Tautonia marina: one gene and its partners. The protein of the gene in region 2 binds, or shares a complex with, the protein of the main gene of each other region. Links are inferred from orthologs where the notes say so. Each region holds a gene or a part of one and is shown on either strand. Other genes may lie near its edges.

Region 1 (3,063 bases), on a different replicon or contig from region 2:
GATTCAAGGAGCAGCGTTCGGCCGGAGGTCGGGTGAGCGAGCCGTCGAACGATCGATCGACTTCACCGCGTCTCGCTCCCCCTGTCCACGGCTTCGAGCGGCGCTCGATTCCCCCGGCTCGCTTTACCCGCGTCCCGATCGCTCTCGGGAACAAGCCGGGTGAATCCACGCATGGCAGACGAACCGCACCGGGTCATCGAGCCTCACTCTCCAAGCACTCTAGTTCGTAATTCCGATTGCGAACGCGCTCCCCTCGTCCTTCCCCAAAACCGGTTCCAGGTCCGGCCCCCGAGCCCTTGCGTTCACCCGAGCCACTCGCCGACGAAAGGCCCTGGTCCCTCGGTCCCAGGGCACGCCAGCTCCTCCGTGATCTGTTGCGTCGCTTCATGCGATCAAGGATTTGTGTTCCTTCCCCGATCGTCCCGGTTTTCTGTGCTTGGCCTGGCCCGATTTCCTGATCATTAAAGAAGAGCCCACGATGCCGCGTCTTTCTCTTGTTGGATGAGAGAGTGTGTGTGTCGTAGCCCTCTCCTGACCGCCCCGACGATCCGCACCCTTGATTTCCCGAAACGAACGGTGTCAATCGGCTGAATCTGTTCTTTGACAAGCAGTTGCGTTGTTTGGCTCTGGCGCACCGATCGCGCACCACCAGGCGCACCGCGTGCGCACCACGCCCCCCGAGCGAGCGATCGGGTGATCGATCACGGAACCAAGCCCTCGTTGGGAACCGCCCGAGACACCGCATCGTCCCCGCCCGACCGGCGAGTGTCGGAAGGCCGATGACCGGACGATCGCGGCTCACCCTTCTCGGTTCCTTCCTCGCTCGGATGACGCCGGGCGAATTCCCGAAACGAACGGGAGATATTTCCCGAACTCGTGGATTGGGAACCCGTTCCGAAATCTGCCTTGAGCGCACCGAGCCGCGCACCACCCGCGCACCCGCAACGGTTTGGGGGGCTGCCATCTTTGTGCCCCTGGGGGACAGACAGGAGGTGGTCGCAGCGCGACGGGGGCGGCGCAATCCCCCGCCACCTCCACCCACACGAATCACCTCGGAAGGCGAGCCCAAAGACCCCGGTTCCTCAACGTCTCAGGACGAAGTCGGCGGGGGGACCGAGGTTCCGTTGACGGACGAGGGGGGGGCGGTTGCCTGAGGAGGTTCCCCCTCTGCCCCAGCCGTGGCTTTGGCTTCAGCCTCGGAGGCGATCGGCTCGGGAACGTCCTCGAAGAACTCGCCAATGCGGCGGAACTTCTGGTAACGGTGTTCGAGCAGTTGATCGCGGGGGATCTCGGCGATCTTGCGGAGTGACCGGGTCAGGAACCCTTTCAGGGCAATGGCGGCCCCTCGGGGGTCGCGGTGGGCACCGCCGGGGGGTTCCTCGACCACCTCGTCGATGATTCCAAACCGCAAGAGGTCGCGGCCGGTCATCTTCAGGGCCTCGGCGGCGCGGTCCTTCCGCTCGGCGGTCTTCCAGAGGATTGTGGCGCAGCCTTCGGGGCTGATGACGGAGTAGTACGAGTGCTCCATCATGCCCACCCGGTCGCCGATGCCGATGCCCAGGGCGCCTCCAGAGCCCCCTTCGCCGATGACGACACAGACGATCGGCGTGTCGATCTGGCTCATCGCCATCAGGTTCTCGGCGATGATGGCGGCCTGCCCTCGCTCCTCGGCCTGGATGCCGGGATAGGCTCCGGGCGTGTCGATCAGGCAGACGATCGGCAACTGGTGCCGTTCGGCCAACCTCATGGCTCGCAAGGCTTTGCGGTAGCCTTCGGGATGGGCACAGCCGAAGTTGCAGGCGGTTCGCTCGGCCAGGTCGCGGCCTTTCTGGTGGCCGACGAACATCAGCTTCTTCTCGCCGAGGTGGGCGAAGCCGGTGACCATGGCCGGGTCGTCTCCCACGGCGCGATCGCCGTGGAGCTCCAGGAACTGGTCGAAGATCAGCTCCAGGTAATCACGCGACTGGGGCCGGAGCTGGTGCCGAGAGACCTGGACCGTCTCCCAGGGGGTCAGGTTGGCGAAGATCGCCCGTTTCAGGCCGATCAGCTCGCGCCGGATCGTGCGAATCTGATCGGACAGGCCGGAACCGTCTCCCTGGGATTGCCGGGCTTCAAGCTCGGCCAGTCGGGCCTCCATCTCGAAGATGGGGGCCTCGAAGGGGAGGCGGTACTGATTGGGGGCCTGGGTATTGGTGTTCGGGTTGGTCACGGGGGGCATGGTCGGCCGCCTCCTCCTGGCGCGGGCCGTTCGCCGGGGGGGCCGGCGGGGTCTGGTCTGGGTCGGTTCAATTGGGTTCGAGTCGGATCGGATTCCGAGGCGAAGCGAGCGCAGTCGGCGGAATTCCCCGGCGATCACATGGAGAAGCGGTCGGCCATGGGGTCAGGGTCGTCCTTGAAGATCCTCATGCGGTTGAAGGCGGCCAGGAATTCCCGCAAATCTTTGAGACGATCGTCGGGTTTTTTGGCGAGCATCTTCAAGACCAAGTCGGAGAATTCTTTGGTGACGTTCTTGTTGTGAGCGATCGGCGGGATGGGCTTCTCCTTCATGTGCTTGTTGAGCAGCTCCATCGGCGAGTTGGCCCGGAAGGGCTGCCGACCGGTCGCCACCTCGTAACAGGTGATGCCGAAGCTGTAGATGTCGGCCGCGGCCGAAGGAGGAAGCCGGCGGATCACATCGGGAGAGATGTAGCTGTAAGTTCCTTCCCTGGGAGGCTTTCCGGAAAAGAGCTTGGCGAGTCCGGTCGGGATCTTCTTGGCCAGGGCGTAGTCGATGACCCGAACCTCGCCCGAGCGGTTGATGAGGATGTTCTCGGGCTTGACGTCGCGGTGGGCCCAGCCTTGTTCGTGCATGTAGGCCAGCGCCTCGGCCGCTTGACGCAGCACCGAGTGGGGCCGACCGGGCGGCAGGGAGTACTCCTGGGGCTTGCCGATGACCAGGCGAAGGGTCATGCCCGGGAAGTAGTCCATGACGAAGTACGGCGAGGGCTTGGCGTTGACGAACTCGTGCACCCGGATGAGGTTCGGGTGGGTGAACATCTGGCCGAGCTTGGCCTCGAAGGCCAG
Region 2 (2,985 bases):
ACCTTCGTTGGCGACATTGTGGATGGAGTCATTCGAGCCGCCGACAAATGCAAAAAACACCACATCTACAATCTTGGTCACTCCGAGCCGATTGAGCTGCGTGAGATGATTGCGGCGCTTGGCCGCGCGCTCGGTAAGGAACCGATCATCGACCGACAACCCGAGCAACCGGGCGATGTGCGACAAACCTTCGCCGACATTTCCCGCGCTCGAACCGAACTGGGTTACGATCCCTCGACCCCTTTCGAGGTCGGGCTCGCCCAATTCGTTTCCTGGTTTCGGTCTGTTTGAAACCGGGTGCTTCCTGTGATTTACTCGTCGGCACATCCCAGGGCGAACAGGACTCCGTCCACGTCTGCGAGGTCTTCCAGGAAGGTCGATTCACCCACCCACACCCCTTTGGTGTGACGGTGGCCGATCGCAATGCTTCGAAGTCCCGCCGCTCGGGCCGAGGCCAGCCCTGCCGCCGAATCTTCGAGCACCACGGCCTCCTGACGGGCCACTCCCAACCGTTCCAGAGCCGTGCGGTAAGGCTCGGGGTCCGGCTTGGTCCGTGTCACGTCTTCCTTCGACACCACCGTGCTGAATGCACCGGCAATCCCACCTGATCGGAGCACGCTGTCGACATCCTCACGCCTTGCCGAGGTGACGACCGCCAGCACCACCTGATGTTCGAGCCGTCGCACCAGTTCGGCGACTCCGGGATAGAGGCGGGGTTCATCCCCCAGCATCGCCGCGGCCAGCTCCTGCTTGCGACCCACCCAACCCTCGATCGCGGCGTCTTCGATCTTCTTGGCCGTGAGAATCTCGGTCAAGAAGGCGCGGTCGTCGATCTCGGCGGCGCGGGAGCATTGCTCGGGAGTGACCTCCAGCCCCATCACGGCGAAGATCCGCTCCCAGGATGCCACATGAACATTCTCAGTGTCGGCGAGAACACCATCGAAATCGAAGAGGACAGCGCGGGGCCTTGGCATCAGACTCGCCTGCGGTCAATGAATCGGGCGGAGCGGGAAACGTCTGCGCGGAGATTCCCCGAACGGTCGCGGCCAGGGCGGTTTGATCGTCATCCTCACGCCTTGAGCCCGGTGATCGTCGTCAGGGGGTCACGTAGTTGAGCAGTTGAGCAAGTGTGCTCCGCAGGTCATGACGGTGAACGATTCGGTCGATGAACCCGTGCTCGAGCAGAAACTCGCTCCGCTGGAATCCTTCGGGAAGCTTCACCCGGACCGTCTGCTGAATGACCTTCGGGCCGGCAAAGCCGATCAGGGCCTTTGGCTCGGCGAGGATCACGTCCCCCAGGCTGGCGAAGCTGGCGGCTACGCCCCCCATCGTCGGGTGGGTCAGTACGCTGATGAAAAAGCCCCCGGCGGCATGATAACGTGCCAGGGCGGCAGAGGTCTTGGCCATCTGCATCAGGGAGAAAATTCCCTCGTGCATCCGAGCCCCGCCACCGGAGCCGGAGACGATGACCAGCGGGAGCTTCAGACGGGTGGCTTCCTCGATCGCCCGGGTGATCTTCTCCCCGACGACCGAGCCCATGCTGCCCATGATGAACCCGGAATCCGTGATCCCGAAGACGGTCCGGATCCCCTTGATGAATCCTTGACCCACCACGGCGGCCTCGGTCAGACCCGTTCGGCGCTGTTCGGCCTCGACTCGGGTCGGGTAGGGCCGACGGTCGTTGAAGCCCAGGGGGTCACCAGGGCGAAGGTTGGGGAACCATTCCTCGAAGGTGTCTGTGTCGAGCAGGTCGGCGATCCGATCGCGGGCCGATCGGGTGAAGTGGTGATTGCACTGGGGGCAGACGTGGCGGTTGCGCTCGACTTCCTTCCGGAAGAGGGTTGCCGAACAGCCGTCGCAGCGCATCCAGACCCCTTCGGGGACCTTCTTGCTGACGGCGGGCAAGGGGACGGCGTCGGTCGAAGAACTGCGGTTGGAGGCCATGGGCGGAGTCGCTCCGGTGGGGGCGACGGCCGGGCTGGGGCTCCGGACATCGGCATGAGGGGTGGTGAGTTGTTCCATCAATCTCGAGCTCGCGGGGAAGGGAAACGAAAGAAGTCGGGACCCTGTCGGAATCTTAAGGGTCGCCTCGACTTAGGGGGGTGATCGATCCTGTCGGCCCTCTGCGACGACTTCAATGCGTTCAAAATCGCCCGTCGGGACCGGTTCGAGCAAGAGGACATTCTCATCGCGTCTGAGGAAGCAGGAGACAAGCCGGGCGATCGGCTCGGCCACAACGAGACCGATGGCCTCGTCTCGGTGTTTGCGAAGGATCGGGCGAAGGGCCGTGGTGATTCGGGCCAGGGCGGTTTCCACGGGCTCTCCCTGAGGAGGGCAGACCGTTCGAGGGTCTTCCTGCCACTGGCGGAACAGTTTGAGATTGCGTCGGCGGATCTCGTCGATCTGCAAGCCTTGCCAGAGTCCCTGGTCGAGGTTCCGAAGCTCGTCGAGCCGACGGACCCGCAGGCCCAGGGCTCGTCCGACGGTCTCGGCGGTTCGCACCACGCTTTCTCCGGGGCCGCAATACAGCGCAGAGATGGCCACGCCGTTTCCCGCGAGCCGATCGGCCAGTTCGGCGACCTCGGCACGGCCTCGGTCGCTCAGCGGGACGTCGAGGATGCCCTGGACCCGGTTTTGCTCGTCGTAGACCGTGGCACCCGGTCGAATCAGAAGCACCTGTGTCATTCGAGTGACGGGTGAGCCGCCCCGCCCGGGACGCCCCCGCCTCGTTCGAGTCCACGACGAGCCGCCTCGGCCACCTCGCCCAGCGACGCCGCGTAATTGCCATCGGGTCGATAGGTGGCTGAACCGACGACCAGCTGAGTTGCGCCGGCGGCTGTCGCCCGGTCGGCCGTCGAGGCATTGATCCCGCCGTCGATGGCGATCCGCAGGCTCGGCCGAGCCTGGCGGATCGCCCGAACTTTTTCCAGGACATGATCCTGAAACGATTGGCCCCCGAAGCCGGGCATGACACTCATGACCAGC
Region 3 (2,941 bases), on a different replicon or contig from region 2:
CAAGCAGCTTCCCAATCATTGAGTCGTAGTTCGGCGGCACGCGATAACCGGTTACGATATGCGAGTCCCATCGCACTCCGATGCCACCGGGCACCCTCAGACCAGAAATCAGGCCCGGACTCGGGCGGAAGTTGTGTTCCGGGTCTTCACAGTTGATCCGGCACTCAATCGCGTGCCCGAGCTGTGGCACGTCGGCCTGACTGACCGACAGGGCCTCACCGTTGGCGATCCGAATTTGCTCCCTGATCAAGTCGATGCCGGTGACCAGCTCGGTCACCGGGTGTTCGACCTGAATCCGGGCGTTGACCTCAATGAAGTAAAAATTGTAGTCGGCATCGACGAGAAACTCGCAGGTCCCTGCATTCACATAGCCGGCGGTCTTGGCCAGGCGGACGGCCGCTTCACAGATCTTCCGACGCACGCGGCTCGGCAAGGTCGGTGCGGGAGATTCCTCGATGAGCTTCTGGTGCCTCCGCTGAAGGCTGCACTCGCGTTCCCAGCAGTGAATCACATTGCCGTGCGAATCGGCCAGCAGCTGAACCTCGACGTGCCGGGGGCGGTCGATGAATTTTTCGAGATAGATGCTCGGATTCTTGAACGCGGCGTCGGCCTCGGCGCGGGCCTGGGCAATGGCGGTTCGAAGGGCCGCTTCTTCCCGGCACACGCGCATGCCCTTGCCACCGCCACCGGCCGCGGCCTTGATCAAGACCGGATAGCCGATCTGGCGGGCCACTCGCACGGCGTCGTCATCGCTATCGACCGGTCCGTCAGACCCGGGAACGAGCGGCACCTTGGCAGCCTGGGCCGCGGCCTTGGCCTCGGTCTTCAGCCCCATCCGACGGATGGCCTCGTGCGGAGGCCCGATGAACTCAAAATTGCAGGCGCGGCAGACCTCGGCAAAGTGGGGGTTCTCGCTCAGGAACCCGTAGCCGGGGTGAATCGCGTCGACATCGGCAATCTCGGCCGCGGCGATCAGGCGAGGGATGTTCAAATAGCTGTCGGCCGCCGGAGCCTTGCCGATGCAGATGGCTCGGTCGGCCAGGTCAAGGTACGGGGCCCCGCGATCGGCCTCAGAGAACACGGCCACCGATTCCAGGCCGAGTTCCTTGCAGGCGCGGATGATCCGCAGGGCGATCTCGCCACGATTGGCGACGAGGATACGACGAATCTTCGACGGTTCAGCCATCGGCGAGGGTCCGGGGGATTCCGGGCTCCTCGCGGGGTGGCGCCGGGCGGTGCTCCCGCGAGGGTCTCTTGAGATCCAACCGCCAGGCCCGATCCTAAGGCCCGGGAGCATCGGGGAGCGGAGCGCAGGGGCACAAGCACGACCAAGCGGCCAGGCTCAGGCCGGTTCGACGCGGAACAGGGGCTGGCCGTACTCGACCGGCTGTTTGTCCTGAGCCAAAATCTCGACGACCCGGCCCGAAACACCGGCCGGAATCTCGGTAAACACCTTCATGGCCTCGATGATACAGACCGTCGTCTCGGGACGAACCGTGGCACCCACGGTCACAAACGGCGGAGACTCCGGCGAGCCCGACTGGTAGAACGTGCCGACCATCGGACTTTCAATCAGCGTGCCTTTAACTTCGGGAGCCGCGGCCGGGGCCGGCGGCGCTGCGGCCGGCGCGGGCGTTGCTCCCACCGCCGGAGCGACGGGCAGGTGCGCCACCTGGGCCGGTGCCTGAGCAAGCGGAACAACGGCCTGTTCGGTCCGACGACGTAGACGGATCTTCGTCGGTCCTTCGACCAGGTCGATGGCCGTCAGGTCGTAATGTTGCATCATCCGGACCAGGCGATGGATCCGGCGGACATTATCCGGGTCGGGATGTTCACCCGCCGACCCGGTCGGGGATTCGGCCATTCCTACGCTCCGATCGCTCTGCTTGGCTCGGCGTCGAGAAGCTTCGGGGATCTGTCCTCGGACCATCCGGGACTCAAGCCCTCAGGCTCCCGGAGTGTCGTCTCGAATGCGGTCAAGGTCACGAGGAAGTCGGGACAGGCATTCGCAACCGTCGGGCGTGACCAGCACATCGTCCTCGATCCGGATGCCTCCCCAGTCGGGAAGGTAAATCCCCGGCTCGATGGTCAGCACCATGCCAGGTCGTAGCACCTCGGCCGCGTCCTTCCGAAGGCGCGGAGCCTCGTGAATTTCCAGGCCGATGCCGTGTCCGAGCCCATGATCGAAGAAGCGACCGAAGCCTGCCTCTTGAATGTACGATCGGGCCTGGGCGTCCACCTCACCGGCCGAGATTCCCGGACGAATCGAGGCGATCGCCCGACGCTGGGCCTCCACGACAATCCCGTAAATCTCCTCGAATCTCGGCGTTACCTTACCGGTGACAATCACCCGCGTCAAGTCGCTCCTGTACGGCATCGGCCCCAGACAGGCCCCCCAGTCGATCAGCGTGAAGTCGCCCGAATCGACCCGGACTCCCGGTTCGGGCCGGGCATGAGGCAAGGCCGATCGCGGCCCGACCGCCACAATCGGCGGAAACGCCGAGCCGGCCGCCCCCAGGCTCCTCAGCTCCGACTCCAGCCGATTGGCCACCTCGGCCTCATCCCAATGCCCCGACCACCCGTGCCGAACCCGCTCAAACACCTGCTCGGCCAGGTCGATCGCCCGGCGAATTGCCGCAATCTCCGCCTCATCCTTGACCGCCCTGACCTCCTCGACCACCCCCGCCGTGCTGCGCAGTTCCACCGACCCGCAACCGTTGCGGATCGTTTCCCAGTCAAGGACCGACAGCGACGCCGACTCGAATCCGACGCTTCGCCAGCCGAACCCGGCCAGTACCTCCCCCAACTCCTGCGCCAGCGTCTTGCTCGACGGCCGGATATGGCACTCCTGCCCCGGGCACTCGTCCCGGAGCTGCGTTTCATACCGAAAGTCAGAAACGATCACCGAGCGATCAGTTCCGAGCAACACCGCCGACGAATC

Evidence for each region.
Region 1: the proteins of accD (region 2) and GA615_RS14400 are in contact, whole or in part, in a solved structure (PDB 8UXZ), measured with the Escherichia coli proteins. The link is inferred for Tautonia marina from one-to-one orthologs.
Region 3: the proteins of accD (region 2) and accB are in contact, whole or in part, in a solved structure (PDB 8UXZ), measured with the Escherichia coli proteins. The link is inferred for Tautonia marina from one-to-one orthologs.

Annotation. Positions count from the first base shown.
Region 1 is NZ_WEZF01000011.1:25,680-28,742, reverse strand. Bases 155-3,063 are described here. They hold GA615_RS14400 (acetyl-CoA carboxylase carboxyltransferase subunit alpha), read right to left. Parts: upstream 2,219-3,063; coding sequence 1,091-2,218; downstream 155-1,090. Other genes in these bases: GA615_RS14395 (serine/threonine protein kinase), read right to left, coding at 2,353-3,063. UniProt on the Escherichia coli protein: Component of the acetyl coenzyme A carboxylase (ACC) complex. First, biotin carboxylase catalyzes the carboxylation of biotin on its carrier protein (BCCP) and then the CO(2) group is transferred by the carboxyltransferase to acetyl-CoA to form malonyl-CoA.
Region 2 is NZ_WEZF01000006.1:220,166-223,150, reverse strand. What follows is about bases 60-2,890. They hold accD (acetyl-CoA carboxylase, carboxyltransferase subunit beta), read right to left. Parts: upstream 2,023-2,890; coding sequence 1,096-2,022; downstream 60-1,095. Other genes in these bases: rpe (ribulose-phosphate 3-epimerase), read right to left, coding at 2,682-2,890; GA615_RS09700 (histidine phosphatase family protein), read right to left, coding at 2,095-2,685; GA615_RS09710 (HAD family hydrolase), read right to left, coding at 312-974; GA615_RS09715 (GDP-mannose 4,6-dehydratase), read left to right, coding at 60-291. Also shown: more of GA615_RS09715, read left to right, coding at 1-59; more of rpe, read right to left, coding at 2,891-2,985.
Region 3 is NZ_WEZF01000039.1:11,274-14,214, reverse strand. Bases 104-2,890 are described here. They hold accB (acetyl-CoA carboxylase biotin carboxyl carrier protein), read right to left. Parts: upstream 1,865-2,890; coding sequence 1,343-1,864; downstream 104-1,342. Other genes in these bases: GA615_RS26685 (M24 family metallopeptidase), read right to left, coding at 1,946-2,890; accC (acetyl-CoA carboxylase biotin carboxylase subunit), read right to left, coding at 104-1,186. In the rest of the region: more of accC, read right to left, coding at 1-103; more of GA615_RS26685, read right to left, coding at 2,891-2,941. UniProt on the Escherichia coli protein: This protein is a component of the acetyl coenzyme A carboxylase complex; first, biotin carboxylase catalyzes the carboxylation of the carrier protein and then the transcarboxylase transfers the carboxyl group to form malonyl-CoA.